Regions from separate parts of the Pseudomonas sp. 13B_2.1_Bac1 genome, predicted to be linked through region 2. Evidence: riboswitches for the same ligand, from Rfam matches in the RefSeq annotation. Region 2 holds a riboswitch; each other region holds the start of a gene.
What was found. A riboswitch is a leader RNA that binds a small molecule or an ion and turns the genes downstream of it on or off. The one in region 2 is predicted to bind cobalamin.
Positions count from the first base shown of each region.

Region 1: another riboswitch for cobalamin. It lies ahead of cobO (cob(I)yrinic acid a,c-diamide adenosyltransferase); the one in region 2 lies ahead of NTD80_RS16705 (CbtB-domain containing protein).
Region 3: another riboswitch for cobalamin. It lies ahead of NTD80_RS18810 (ABC transporter substrate-binding protein); the one in region 2 lies ahead of NTD80_RS16705 (CbtB-domain containing protein).

Region 1 is NZ_JANLOH010000006.1:61,853-66,832, reverse strand. Features, by position in the region: gene hda (DnaA regulatory inactivator Hda) at 1-6, shown strand, start outside; gene NTD80_RS01460 (C40 family peptidase) at 220-849, shown strand; gene NTD80_RS01455 (C40 family peptidase) at 994-1,533, shown strand; gene NTD80_RS01450 (PQQ-dependent sugar dehydrogenase) at 1,577-2,890, opposite strand; cobalamin riboswitch at 2,990-3,254, shown strand; gene cobO (cob(I)yrinic acid a,c-diamide adenosyltransferase) at 3,333-3,944, shown strand; gene NTD80_RS01440 (cobyrinate a,c-diamide synthase) at 3,941-4,980, shown strand, end outside.
Region 2 is NZ_JANLOH010000068.1:112,488-117,467, forward strand. Features, by position in the region: gene NTD80_RS16685 (hypothetical protein) at 1-263, shown strand, start outside; gene NTD80_RS16690 (alpha/beta hydrolase) at 330-1,049, opposite strand; gene cobF (precorrin-6A synthase (deacetylating)) at 1,061-1,816, opposite strand; gene NTD80_RS16700 (histidine phosphatase family protein) at 1,862-2,416, opposite strand; cobalamin riboswitch at 2,445-2,582, shown strand; gene NTD80_RS16705 (CbtB-domain containing protein) at 2,615-2,827, shown strand; gene NTD80_RS16710 (CbtA family protein) at 2,847-3,575, shown strand; gene NTD80_RS16715 (DUF4865 family protein) at 3,577-4,116, opposite strand; gene NTD80_RS16720 (LysR family transcriptional regulator) at 4,210-4,980, shown strand, end outside.
Region 3 is NZ_JANLOH010000081.1:10,527-15,506, reverse strand. Features, by position in the region: gene ptrR (putrescine utilization regulator PtrR) at 1-652, opposite strand, end outside; gene NTD80_RS18820 (aldehyde dehydrogenase family protein) at 756-2,147, shown strand; gene NTD80_RS18815 (hypothetical protein) at 2,577-3,020, opposite strand; cobalamin riboswitch at 3,137-3,331, shown strand; gene NTD80_RS18810 (ABC transporter substrate-binding protein) at 3,446-4,456, shown strand; gene NTD80_RS18805 (FecCD family ABC transporter permease) at 4,453-4,980, shown strand, end outside.

The DNA.
Region 1 (4,980 bases), on a different contig from region 2:
TGGTAGCCGGCCCTTTGTTTTCAGGGCTTTCGGCAATTTCCAGGCGTCAGAAAACCCGCGTTTGGGCCGTTTTGGCCACGCGAAAGGCGGGTAAGGGGTGTTAAGGGCTTAGATGTCATAGTCCAAACAAGAAGTCACATAGATCACGATTGAATTTGCAAATCGATGTGATAGAAGGCATAGTCTCGACTTCTTTACATATCAGCCACGGTCGTGCCCATGCTAAATCGCTTCGCACCCCTCGTGCCTCTCGCACTCGTTACCCTGTTGTTTGGTTGCGCCTCCCACCCTCAACAGGTGGCAGAACAGCAAAAACCACAGGTTCAAAATCAGGCAAAATTCGTTGCTGCACAGTCTTCCACTGTTTATGAGGAAGAAGTGGCAACTGAAAAGGAACTGGCCGACTTCGCCGGCAACAAGCCTTACCAGCTTCCAGTCCTGGCCGACAGCATCCTCGAACGCGGCATGTCCCTGATCGGTACCCGTTACCGTTTCGGCGGTACCTCTGAAGCCGGTTTCGACTGCAGCGGCTTCATCGGCTATCTGTTTCGTGAAGAAGCTGGCATGAACCTGCCACGCTCCACGCGCGAAATGATCAACGTGAATGCACCGTTGGTCGCACGCAACAACCTCAAGCCCGGTGATCTGCTTTTCTTCAGTACAGCGGGTCGTGGTCGCGTCAGCCATGCCGGTATCTACCTGGGCGATAACCAGTTTATCCACTCCAGCAGCCGTCGCAGTGGCGGTGTTCGAGTCGACAACCTGGGTGACAGCTACTGGAGCAAAACCTTCATCGAAGCCAAGCGCGCACTCGCCATGGCCCCGACGACGGTTACCGCTAGCAAGTAAACTTAAAGTGATACTTGAAGTTTGACGTGTAAGCGCTAGAATCCCTGGATATTGTTGGAATCCGTTCGCGCGAGCTTTGCTTGCGCGTTCTGGTTTTCAGCGTTCGGCAGCGAAAGCCGCATCCAGACCAGGATTGTTCTGCACATGTCGACCTCGGCCCGCCTTATTCTCATTGTTTGCGCCGCGCTGCTCAGCGCCTGCGCCAGCCGTCCACCGCCGCCCGCTCCCGTAGCGGTGAAACCCAAGCCGGTGTTCAACTACTCCACACAGAATTTTTCGCCTGCTGCCGAAGATGTGCTCTTCCGTGCCTTGGGCCTGGTTGGCACGCCTTATCGATGGGGCGGCAACACGCCGGACTCAGGGTTTGACTGCAGTGGCTTGATCGGCTTTGTGTTTCGCGATGCGGCCGGTATTTCCCTGCCGCGTACCACCCGTGAGCTGATCGTGATGCGCGCGCAGGATGTCAGCGAGCAGAACCTGCAAACCGGCGACTTGTTGTTCTTCGCCACCGGTGGCGGTTCCCAGGTCAGCCACGCCGGGATCTATGTGGGTGAGGGCCGCTTTGTGCACGCGCCACAGACTGGCGGTACGGTGAAGCTGGATACCTTGTCCAAGGCGTATTGGCAGAATGCCTACCTGAGTGCCAAGCGCGTATTGCCAGGAAACCTGGCGCGTAACCCCTGACGCACCGTATCACTGTAGGAGCCGGCAAGCCGGCTCCTACCCATCATTTAGCGGCCGACACCCGCCACACCTTGTTCCCCACATCATCTGCCACCAGCAAATCCCCCTGCTGATCAATCACCACGCCCACCGGCCGGCCCATGGCTTTCTCATCCTTGTCGAGGAAACCGGTCAGCACGTCCACGGGCTGCCCCTTCGGCTGACCACCCTCGAACGGAACGAAGATCACCTTGTAGCCACTGTGCGGCTTGCGGTTCCACGACCCATGCTGGCCGATGAATGCGCCGTTGCTGAACTGGGCCGGCAGTTTGCTGCCCTCGGCAAACGTCAATCCCAGGGAGGCGGTGTGCGGGCCCACTGCATAATCCGGCGCAATCGCCTTGGCGACCAGGTCCAGGTTCTGCGGGCTGACGCGCACGTCCACATGCTGGCCGTAGTAACTGAAGGGCCAGCCATAGAATGCGCCGTCCTTGACTGAGGTGATGTAGTCCGGCACGAGGTCGCTGCCGATTTCATCGCGTTCGTTCACCGCCGTCCACAGCTTGCCGCTTTGTGGTTCCCAGGCCATGCCGTTGGGGTTGCGCAGGCCGGAGGCGAAGATGCGGTGCTCACCGCTGGCACGATCGACTTCCCAGATGGCAGCCCGGCCCTGTTCCGCATCCAGGCCGTTTTCGCCGACATTGCTGTTGGACCCGACGCTCACATACAGTTTGCTGCCGTCCTTGCTTGCCACCACGTTCTTGGTCCAGTGGTGATTGATGCTGCCGCCCGGCAGGTCGACGACTTTGGTGCCGGCCTCCTTGATCGCGGTTTCACCCGGTTGGTAGGGGAAGCGCAACAGCTTGTCCGAGTCAGCCACGTACAGATCGTTACCGACCAGGGTCATGCCGAACGGCGAATTGAGGTTTTCCAGGAACACCGTGCGCGTTTCGGCGACGCCGTCGTGGTCGGCGTCACGCAGCAAGGTGATGCGGTTCGGGCTCGGCACAGCGGCGCCGGCACGGCCCATGACTTTCTCCATGACCCAGCCGCGAATACCCTTGGCGTCATCCGGCTTGGGTGGCGCGTTGGTTTCCGCCACCAGCACGTCGCCATTGGGCAATACATACAGCCAGCGCGGATGGTCCAGGCCTTCGGCGAACGCCGCCACCTGGGTGCCGGCAGCGGCGGTGGGCTTGGCGCCGTCCGGCCAGCCTATCGCCGGGGCGATATTCACGGTCGGGATCAGGGTCTTGTTCGGCTCCGGCAACTTGGGCGAGGGCCCGGTGCCATCGGAGACCTGCAAGGTAGAGCTTTCCCCGCAGGCAGCGAGGGTGCCGGCGAGCATGATAAGCAGGGCGAGTCTGGTTTTGTGCATGGTGTTCTCCTTAATACCTGTAAGGGTAGAGGAGGCCGGCCGTAGGATGGTTCAAGTGCAAGGCCAGCTTTAATTGACGCTCCACCCCCAACCCACTAACCTTCGCGGCTTGTTCCAGGTGCTCTGTGACCCATGGGTCGACGGAGTGAAACAGGGAAGCCGGTGAGTGAGCGCACTTGTACACAGTGCTGCCGCGATTCCGGCGCTGCCCCCGCAACGGTAAATGAGTCAAGACGGTGCTTTCTGCCACTGTATCGCGAGCGATATGGGAAGGCGCGCTGTCGGCCTGTCCTAATGCTCTCTCTATAAAGAGCCAGGGCGCCACTCATGAGTCCGGAGACCGGCCTGGTTCATCCAACAGCATCACGGTGGGCGATGCTTGGCTGTCTGTTTATCCTTTTTCCTGCCCGCCGTTTTTGTCCAGCCCCAACGGAGAGCTGTCATGACCGATTCCCCCGACCGCGACGAACGCCACCTGGCGCGCATGCTGCGCAAAAAAGCCGTGATCGATGAGCGCATCGCCAACTCCCCCAACGAATGCGGCCTGCTGCTGGTGCTCACCGGCAACGGCAAAGGCAAGAGCAGTTCGGCATTCGGCATGCTCGCCCGGGCCATGGGCCACGGCATGCAGTGCGGGGTGGTGCAGTTCATCAAGGGTCGCAACAGCACCGGTGAAGAGTTGTTCTTCCGCCGCTTTCCCGAGCAGGTGCGTTTTCATGTGATGGGCGAAGGCTTTACCTGGGAAACCCAGGACCGCCAGCGCGATATCGCCGCCGCTGAAGCCGCGTGGGCGGTGTCGCGCGAGTTGCTGCAAGACCCGTCCATCGGCCTGGTGGTGCTGGACGAGCTGAACATCGCCCTCAAGCACGGCTATCTCGACCTCGACCAGGTACTCAGCGACCTGCAGGCGCGCCCGCCAATGCAGCACGTGGTGGTGACCGGTCGTGGCGCCAAGCCCGAGTTGATCGAAATGGGCGACACCGTCACCGAGATGGGCATGCTCAAGCACGCGTTCCAGGCCGGTATCAAGGCACAGAAGGGCGTCGAACTTTGAATCAGCCCCGTCATTGCCCGGCTGTCTTGATCGCCGCACCGGCGTCCGGCCAGGGCAAAACCACCGTCACCGCCGCGCTCGCCCGTTTGCACCGCAATCTGGGGCGCAAAGTCCGCGTGTTCAAATGCGGCCCGGACTTTCTTGATCCGATGATCCACGAGCGCGCCAGTGGTGCGCCGGTGTATCAATTGGACATGTGGATGGTGGGCGAGCAGGAAAGTCGCCGCCTGTTGTGGGAAGCCGCCGCTGAGGCTGACCTGATCCTCATCGAAGGGGTGATGGGGCTGTTCGACGGCACGCCGTCCAGCGCCGACCTGGCGCGGCATTTCGGCGTGCCGGTATTGGGCGTGATCGACGGCACTGCGATGGCGCAGACGTTTGGCGCCCTGGCCTTGGGCCTCGCGCGTTATCAGCCGGATTTGCCGTTCGCGGGCGTGCTGGCCAATCGCGTCGGCACCTTGCGCCATGCGCAACTCCTCGAAGGCAGTCTCACCGAAGGCCTGCGCTGGTATGGCGCGCTGTCCCGTGAAACCGGGATCGAACTGCCGAGCCGCCACCTGGGGCTGGTGCAAGCCTGCGAGCTGAATGACCTCGACCTGCGCCTGGATGCTGCTGCGCAGGCACTGGGCAGCAGTTGTGAAGTTGCCTTGCCGCCGCCGGTGACCTTCGCCGCCCCCGAAGTGATCGAGGCCGAGCCGTTGCTGGCCGGCGTGCGCATTGCGGTGGCCCGTGACGAAGCGTTTGCCTTCACCTACGGCGCCAGCCTCGACCTGTTGCGGGCGATGGGCGCCGAGCTGCGCTTTTTCTCGCCGATCCATGACCGCGAATTGCCTGATGCCGACAGTCTCTATCTGCCCGGCGGCTATCCGGAACTGCACCACCAGGCGCTGTCGGAAAATACCTCGATGCTCGATGCCATCCGCGCCCATCACGCGGCCGGCAAACCCTTGCTCGCTGAATGTGGCGGCATGCTCTACCTGCTGGACTCGCTGACCGACGTCGACGGCACCCGCGCCGAACTGGTCGGCCTGCTGCA
Region 2 (4,980 bases):
TCGACGGCGCCGTGGCCGGCTTCGTCAAGGACCAGACCGCTGCACTGCCCGACTTCAAGAAACTCAGCGAGAAGAAACTCACGTTCAAGGGCCTGGGGTTGCGCCAGGTGGACAGCACCGCCACCCAGGGCGGCGGCAAGACCTTGAACTCCACTTTCCTCGGCGGTTCGGGCAACCATTTGCTGGTGATCCAGGCCATCTCGCGGGCCGATGATGTGAAGGGGCATGCGGAGTTGGTGAAGCAGATCACCGGCGGCAAGTGAGCCGATCTTCCTGACGCCACCAACAAATGTGGGAGCTGGCCAGCCAGCGCCCACACTTAGCCAACGTCAGTTCAGGCTTTTTTCCAGCCAAGCCTTCAGGTCCTGCACCTCCGCCTCGCTGATGGTATGCGGCATGCCCGGATAGCCATGAAACTCCGGCGTCAGCCCCAACCCCGTCAGCACCTCATTCGCGCGCGTCGCCGACGTATACGGCAGCGCCTGGTCCAGGGTGCCGTGGCCGATAAAGATCGCCAGCTGTTTCAGGCGCTCATCGGGCTTCAGCTCGGCCTTGAGCACCGGCAACACGCTGCCACTCAACGCCGCAATCCCACGCACCAACGCAGGCTTACGCAAGCCCACCTCGTAGGACATGATCGCACCCTGGCTGAAACCGACCAGGAACACCCGGTCACTCTGGGTGTGGTATTTGGCGGTGGCCTGGGTCACGAAGTCTTCGAGCAGTGTGGCGCTGCGCTGCAAATCAGCGGTTTCGCCGTTGTACTCGCCGTCGCCCGGGGTCTTGGTAAACCAGCGAAAGCCATGCGGGTCGACCGGCATCGGCGCACGGGCCGACAGGTAGGTCCAAGTGGAGGGCAGCGCGTCCTTGATGCCGAACAGATCCTCCTCGTTGCTGCCGAACCCGTGCAGGAAAATCACCAGTGGCTGGTTGCGGGCATCGCCCTGGGTCTGTTCCAGGTATGAAAGCGGCAAATCGGTGTGCAGGCTGGTATCGGCCTGGGCGGTACCGGCCACCAGGGCCAGCGCCAGGGCAAACACTTTGAGCATGGGACGTTACCTCAGGGTTTGCGCAACAAATAAGTGTCCATGATCCAACCATTCTCCAGGCGCGCCGCCTTGCGCACCCGTTCAATTTCTCCAGCCACTTCGCTGACCTTGCCGCTGATCAGGATTTCATCCGGCGTGCCCAAGTAGGCGCCCCAATAAATATCCAGGCCTTGATCCGCCACGCTGCGGTAGGAATCTTCGGCGTCGAGCATCACCACCAGGGTATCGGCATCACTCGCCTGCCCTGCGGCCAAACGGCGCCCGGTGGTGATTTCGACGGACTTGCCGATGCGGTTCAGCGCCACCTTGTGCTGGGCCGCCAGGGCTTGCACGCTGGTGATGCCGGGGATGACTTCAAACTCAAAGTGGCAGCGGCCACTGGCCAGGATCGCCTGCAGGATACGAATGGTGCTGTCGTACAGCGCCGGGTCTCCCCAGGCCAGGAAAGCGCCGACTTCACCGTCAGCCATTTCCTCATTGATCATGCGTTCGAACGTCGCCTGCTTGTCGCGGTTGAGGTCCTGCACGGCCGTGGTGTAGTCGATATCCCCGCGCACACGCTCGGGGCAGTCGGCCTCGACGAAGCGGTAGCCGGGCTCGGTGATGTAGGTCTCGCAGATCTCGCGACGCAGGTCGATCAGCTTGTCCTTGCTCTGGCCCTTGTCCATCAGGAAAAACACGTCGGTGCGGTTCAGCGCTTTCACGGCCTGCATCGTGATGTAGTCAGGGTTGCCGGCGCCAATGCCGATGATCAGGATGCGTTTCATGGGTTGCTCTCAGTGCGGGGCGTGGATTTTGCCATGTTCATGCGGCTAGGCGTGAGTTTCCAGGCGCAGGCGCCAGACAGTGTTGAAGCGCAGTTCGGTGGCGCAGAGTGGCTCGACGTCGATCCGGTAGAACATCGCGACGGGCAACTGCAACACGTACAGCATCGCGGCGCGGATGACAAAGGGATGGGTGATAGCCACTACGTGCCCGGGCTGTGTTTCGAGGGTTTTCATCCACTGTGCCACGCGTGCGCAAATCTGCTCGACCGACTCGCCACCGTGGGGCGCACTGGCACTGTTGGTCATCCAGTCCTGCAACTGGCCATGATCCAACTGGCTGATGGCCTGGCCCTTCCAATCGCCGAAGTTGCCATCGCGCAGGGCTTCTTCAAACACCGGCGCGCTGCCGAACAAACCCGCCGTCTGCCGGGCGCGAGCCTCGGGTGCGCAGAGCAGGCGCAGGTTTTTCGGGTAGCGCCCGGCCAGCGATGACGCGGCAGCTTGCCAGTCCATCGCCACCGATTCGTCATCGGGAAAGCGCCCCTGCTTTTGCAGCGGCGTGATGGCATGGCAGATAAGGGTCAGACGGGTGGCCTGCATCACAATTTCACTCTGTTTCAGCGCGCAGTCAGCGTAGACTGGCGAAGTTGTTTCAACATGTTACAACGAACATGAAAGAGGAAGCCGGTTCGATTCCGGCGCGGTCGCGCCACTGTATTCGGCCCAATAGCCGTAAGCCAGACCCTGTTTCAGCCCCTTCGCTATCCATTTCGGGACGCGTCATCCCTGGAGGTTCTCATGGCTAACACTGCTGCAACCCATCCTGATGTCTATGTGCCGACGATCCCGCTGGGCGAAATCCTGCCCTGGGCGATCTTCGGCGGCCTGCTGCTGATGCTGGCGATTTACTTCGTCGGTGCCGAGCAAGGCGCCACTGCGGTGTTCAAGGGCATGTACGTGCACGAGTTTGTGCACGACGGTCGCCACCTGCTGGGTTTCCCCTGCCATTAATTCATAAGAGAGACACACCATGACAGGGCAATTACTCGTACGCGGGATGCTGGTGGGCCTGCTCGCCGGCGTGTTGGCCTTCGGTTTCGCCAAGGCCTTCGGCGAGCCGCAGATCGACAAGGCCATCGCCTTTGAAGACCAGATGGCACAGATGCACGGCGATGCGCCGGAAGAAGAACTGGTGAGCCGCGAGGTGCAAAGTACCTTCGGCCTGTTCACCGGCGTGGTGGTCTACAGCGTGTCCCTGGGTGGCCTCTTCGCCCTGGTGTTCGCCTACGCCCTGGGCCGCATCGGCAAGGTCGGCCCGCGCGGCCTGGCGGCGCTGCTGGCATTGGCGGCCTTTGTGACGCTGATCCTGGTGCCCGGGCTCAAATACCCGGCCAACCCGCCTTCCGTGGGGGACCCGCAGACCATTGCACAGCGCACCAAGCTGTTCTTCCTGATGCTGCTGGTGTCGTTGGCGGCGGCCGTGATCGCGATCAACGCCGCGCGCAAGCTGATTGCCCGCCGTGGCGTGTGGAGCGGCGCGATCCTCGGCGTGGCGCTGTACATCGTGATCGTCGCAGTGGCCGGCAGCCTGTTCCCGGTGATCAACGAAGTGCCGGAGCAATTCTCGGCCGTGCTGCTGTGGAAATTCCGCGTGGCGTCGTTGGGCATCCAGTTGGTGCTGTGGACCACCCTGGGCCTGGTGTTCGGAGCGGTGGCCGAGCGCAAGCTCAGCCAGCCAAAAGCCCGATTCAATTCCTGAGTCAAATCCCGGGATGGGCCAGGTAAAACACCTGGTAGCCCGTCCCGGGATGGTCCGCCTGCAACGCCTTGGCCGACAAGGTGATCCGTACCAGTCGCCAGGCCTGCACATCCAGAGCGAGGAACACCGCAAAGGTGTCGCCGCTATCCGCCAACTGCTGGTTGCGACTTTTCTCCTTGGCCAGGATCGCCGCCCTGTCGGCCCCCGGTTCCAACGCCCAGTCCTCGCGGTACAGACTCAGCGCGGTCTGCGCCGGCCCACGTTGCACATCCAGCGGCAACCAGCTCTCGATATACGGACGGCCGAAGCTGTCGAGCACCTTCTGAAAGCGCTCTCCGAGCAGAAAATCGGCGGCCTGCAGTGGGTCGGACCATAGATACACCGAGGCATACACCTTGCCTGCGTGCTCCTGGGCAATAAACGCCTTGAACAGCAGTCCTTCGGCGTGATCCCACAACGGCCCCAATTGCGCGGCGCGGCGGCGGATCACGGCCATGTCGTAGTCGGCAGGCAAGCGGTGTGAATACTGTTTGGCAAACATGAAGAAGCTCCCGTGCAAGTTGAGGGTTCAGCTTGCGCAGCGCCGATGATTTCAACAAGATATCAGCCGATATATGTGCGATAAGGATCGGATATGACTGACGCGCCCAAACCGCTGGATATCGACACCGTGCAGGCCTTTGTGCTGGTCGCCGACTTCGCCAGTTTCACCCGCGCCGCCGCAGCCCTCGACACCTCCCAGGCCGCCATCAGCCTCAAGCTCAAGCGCCTGGAAGAACGCCTGGGCTATCGATTGCTGGAGCGCACGCCGCGCCATGTGCGGCTGTCACCGCAGGGCGAGCACTTTATCGTCGCCGCGCGCGCCCTGCTCAATGCCCACGAACGCGCACTGGGCGATATGGGCAGCCAAGCACCCCGGCGCCTGGTGATCGGCATCAGCGACCATGTGGCCGGTCCCGATCTGCCGACCTGGCTCAGCCGCCTGGCCGCCTACGACCCGTTGGTGATCCTTGAAGTACGTATCGCGTCCTCCCGCGACCTGGTGGCCGCCTTCGATCGCAATGAGCTGGACGCGGTGATCGTGCGCAATGAGGGCGAGCGCCAGGACGGCGAAGTATTGGCGGTGGAACGCTTTGGCTGGTTCGCCGCGCCCACCTGGCAACACCGCCCCGGCACGCCGCTGCGCATGGCAACCATGGCCGCGCCCTGCGGCGTGCGGCATCAGGCGACGCGCGCGCTGGATGCGGCGTGTATCGACTGGACCGAGGTATTTGTCGGTGGCGGGGTCATGGCCGTGGGCGCGGCAGTCACCGCCGGATTGGGCGTCGCTGCCCTCGCCCACCGCGTGGCCCCGGCCGGAGCGGTGGAGGTGAGCGAGCAATACGGCTTGCCGACCTTGGCCGTG
Region 3 (4,980 bases), on a different contig from region 2:
ACGACTCCATCTCGAAGATCCGCCCCGGCACCGCGCCATCCTGTGAGAACCAGCGCTCGAAGTGGTGCCGGTACGAACAATTCGAGCGAAAGGTGTAGATGCTCTCCCCGTTCACATCCTGGCCGCGCGTGATCGGCGCGTGGTGCAATGGCGCGATCACCACCATCTCCTCCTCGAACACCGCCACGCCTTCCAGGGTCGCGTGCAGCACCGGCCCATCGACAAACGCCGCCGCCAGGCGCCCCGAGAGTACGCCCTCGATCATCGTGCCCGACGGCCCGGTGCTCAGGTCCAGCTCGACCTTGGCGTGCTTCTGGTTATACGCCGCCAGCAATGCCGGAATGCGCACTGCCGCAGTACTTTCCAGCGAGCCGAGGGCAAATGCGCCCTGGGGCTCCTCACCCGCCACGGTGGCACGCGCCTCCTGGACCAGATCGAGAATACGCCGCGCGTAGCCGAGGAAATTCCAGCCGGCCGGGGACAGGCGCAGGCGGCTCTTCTCGCGGATAAACAACTCCACGCCCAGGTCCTGCTCCAGTTGTTTGATGCGCGTGGTCAGGTTCGACGGCACCCGATGAATCACCTGCGCGGCGGCACTGATGCTGCCCTGCTCGGCAACGGCCTTGAAGATTTCCAGCTGCACCAGGTCCAAATCATTCTCCAATCGTGAACGTATTGCTTAATATTATTCAGTTTCCAGAAAAGGTGCAGCCCCGTAGGCTGGACTCATTCCACTCATTCAGCCGGACGGTGCCATGAACGCTATTTCTCACCAAACCCACGCCCTGTCGATCAACCCCGCCAATGGCGAGACGGTCGGCAGCTACCCTTACGAAACCGCAGCGCAACTGGACGCCGCCCTCGACCGGGCCACCGGTGCCTTCCGCAGCTGGCGCCGCCAGCCGGTGAGCCAGCGTGCCGAGCTGCTGCTGGCCCTAGCCGGCGCCCTGCGCGAGCAAGCCGAAGACATGGCGCAGATGATCACCCTGGAAATGGGCAAGCCCATCGCCCAGGCGCGGGCCGAAATCGAAAAATGCGCGCAACTCGCCGAATGGTACGCCGCCCACGGCCCGGCCATGCTGGCCCCGGAGCCGACCCTGGTCGACAATGGCGGCGCCCAGATCGAATACCGCCCGCTGGGCCCGATCCTCGCTGTGATGCCGTGGAACTTCCCGGTCTGGCAAGTGCTGCGCGGTGCCGTGCCGACCATGCTCGCCGGCAACACCTATGTACTCAAACACGCGCCGAATGTGATGGGCAGCGCCTACCTGATGAAAGCCGCGTTCGACAAAGCCGGCTTCGCTGAAGGCCTGTTCGAAGTGCTCAACGTGACCCAGGATGGCGTGTCCAAGGCTATCGCCGACCCGCGCATCGCCGCCGTGACCCTCACCGGCAGCGTGCGTGCCGGCATCGCCATCGGCTCCCAGGCGGGGGCCGCGCTGAAAAAATGTGTGTTGGAACTGGGCGGCTCCGACCCGTTCATCGTGCTCAACGACGCCGACCTCGACGCCGCCGTGCAGGCTGCCGTGATCGGTCGCTTCCAGAACAGCGGCCAAGTCTGCGCCGCCGCCAAGCGCCTGATCATCGAAGAAGGCGTGGTGGAAGCGTTCACCGCGAAATTCCTCGAAGCCAGCCGTGCGTTGGTGATGGGCGATCCGACCTCGCCCCACACCTATGTCGGCCCGATGGCGCGCTTCGACCTGCGTGACGAGTTGCACGGCCAGGTCCAGGCCACCCTGGAAGAAGGCGCAACCTTGCTGCTGGGCGGTGACAAAGTACCGGGTGCCGGCAACTACTACGCGCCGACCGTGCTGGCGGGTGTTACCGACCAGATGACTTCGTTCAAGCAAGAACTGTTCGGCCCGGTGGCCTCGATCATCACCGCCCGCGACGCCGACCACGCCGTGGCCCTGGCCAACGACAGCGAGTTCGGCCTGACCGCGAGCATCTTTACCACTGACGCAGCCAAGGCGCGGGAGATCGCCAACCAGCTGGAAACCGGCGGGATCTTCGTCAACGCGTTCAGCGTGTCCGACCCTCGGGTGGCGTTTGGTGGCGTGAAAAAGAGCGGCTTCGGGCGCGAGTTGTCGCACTTCGGCGTGCGGGAATTCTGCAATGCGCAGACGGTTTGGCTGGATCGCAAGTAAGCCGGATCAGCACAACTGGCGGCTTTCGCGGCGAGCCGCCTGGTCGTGGTGAGCCGCCTGGTCGTGGTGAGCCGCCTGGTCGTGGTGAGCAGGCTTGCCCTGCGTTGGGGTGCGAAGCGCCCCCAGTAATCCCACCGCATCGTTTCAGGCAAACCGTGGTGTGAGGTTTTAGGGCTGCTTCGCAGCCCAACGCAGGGCAAGCCTGCTCACCACAATTAGCCTGTTTAGCCTGTTTAGCCTGTTTAGCCTGCTTGGCCTGCTTGGCCTGGTTGGCATGTTTGGCCTGCTTAACCTGCTTAACCTGCTTAACCTGCTTAACCTGCTTAGCCTGCTTAGCCTGCTAGGCAAGATACGTCCGCATGCCAGTACAAGAGCGTTTGCGAGTACAGGCCCACTCACTGCCAAAAGGCTGCCTCTACTGCCAGACCCTCACTGCGCATTAATGTAATAAAACTGCGCCTGGGTCTTTTCAACCGCGGTTCGCACTTTATCCTTCTGCGCATCGGTGCCCGAGTAGTAAATCTGCATACCTTTCAGATCCAGCCCTTCACAGGCGTTGCCGATCACGGCCACGTCAACGACAGTGCTGGCGCCGATTATCAGAAAGCCGGTGTCGCCCAGGCTTTTGGCCTTCAGCAATTCTTCTTTCAGATACATCGCATTGGCGCCACCCGCCATGGCAAGGGCCAGGTTGTCGGCGATCAAGCCGTGGCTGGGGATTTTCACACTGTGCAAGCGCACTCTGTTTTCCCCGGAAGGCAGCGACATGACATGCGCGGTGGCGGCTTCGTCAAAAATCTGCTTTTCGCTTTTACCCGGGGTGGCGCAACCGGCGAGCATGGCGATGAGGGCGAGGGCGACGAATGATTTCACTGTGTATTCCTTGTGTGAAGGCTGTCCATGGCCGCGCATCATAGGAGACCCATCCCACAAGAGCTACTGCAGTCTTCTCACCGCGCGCCGTCAGAACTCCCGCTCAACCGCGTGATCGACTACCATACCGCGCCGGTTCCCAAATGGGACTAATAGGGAATCCGAAGCGCGGTATGCCGCGCCAATCGGAACTGCCCCCGCAACTGTAGGTGCCGAGCCTGCTCCTTGATGCCACTGGACCTCGTCCGGGAAGGCCGGAGCGTGGCGACGACGCATCAGTCAGGAGACCTGCCGGCCCAAGCACCAACACTAACCGGCGGGGTGTCCGGGAAGGACATCCTTGCCTGCCTGACCCGCAGCGTTCGAGGGCGTAATTCCAGACCGTACCTCCCCAGTTCCACGTACGGTTTCAAGGAGATCGCCCCATGCTGCCACGCGTTACCGCCCTGATCACTGGCCTGGGCTTCTGTGCCCTGGCCCACGCCGCACCCACCGAGTACCCGCTGACCGTGCAGAACTGCGGCAGCACGCTCACCTTCCAGCAGGCACCCGCGCGCAGCGTGACCATCGGCCAGGCCGCCACCGAAATGCTCTACGCCCTCGGCGTAGGCGATAAAGTGGTCGGCACCTCGCTGTGGTTCAACAGCGTCCTGGCGCAGTACAAGGCACAGAACGACACAATCGAACGCCTGGCCGACAACGAGCCCAGTTTCGAGTCGGTGATCGCCAAGCGCCCGCAGTTGGTGGCTGCCGAGCTGGAATGGGTGGTCGGCCCGCAGGGCGTGGTCGGGACCCGCGAGCAATTCCACGAATTGAAGATCCCCACCTATCTGCTGCCCTCCGACTGCGAAGGCAAGGACAACCTGGTCGGCGCCGACGGCACGCGGCTGGAGCCGTTTCGCATCGAGACCATCTATAAAAGCATCAGCCAACTGGCGCAGATTTTCGACGTACAGGATCGCGGCCAACAACTGAACGACGAACTCAAGGCGCGCCTGGCCAAATCCGTCGCGACCGTGCAGGGCAAAGGCCTCAAGCAGGCCAGCGCGCTGGTGTGGTTCTCCAGCTCGGAGATGGCCAGCGACCCCTACGTGGCCGGCCATAAGGGCATTCCCGAGTTCATGCTGCAAACCCTGGGGCTGCACAATGTGGTGCAGTCCGATGAAGAATGGCCGGCCGTTGGCTGGGAAACCATTGCCAAGGCCAACCCGACCTTTTTGGTGATCGCGCGCATGGACCGCCGCCGCTACCCCGCCGATGACCATGAAAAGAAACTCGCCTTCCTGCGCAGTGACCCGGTCACCCGCAACATGGACGCGGTGAAAAACAACCGCATCATCATCCTCGACGCCCTGGCGCTGCAGGCCAGCATCCGTATGTTCGATGGCCTGGAACAACTGGCGACAGCCATCGATGGCTACGACTTGCCCAAATGATACGCACCCTACTCGCCCTGTCGCTGCTGCTGATCGCCGTGCTCGCCGGCGTGGCCATCGGCGAAACCGCCATCGCACCTAAGGTGGTGCTGCAGGTGCTGGCCAACAAGCTCTGGGCCGCCGGCTACGTGCTGGACCCGATCGATGAAGGCGTGGTGTGGAACTACCGCCTCACGCGTGCGCTGGTCGCTGCCGCATGCGGCGCCGGGCTGGCGACCTGCGGGGTAATTCTGCAATCGCTGTTGCGCAACCCGCTGGCCGATCCGTACCTGCTGGGCATCAGCGCCGGCGCCTCGACGGGCGCGGTGCTGGTGGCGTTGATCGGGGTGGGCGGCGGTTTGATCTCGCTGTCGGCCGGCGCCTTTGTCGGTGCGATGGCCGCATTTGCGCTGGTGATCCTGCTCGCGCGAGCCAGTGGTTCAGCCAGCGGCACCGGGCAGATCATCCTCGCGGGCATCGCCGGTTCGCAGCTGTTCAACGCGCTGACGGCGTTCCTGATCACCAAGTCGGCGAGTTCCGAACAG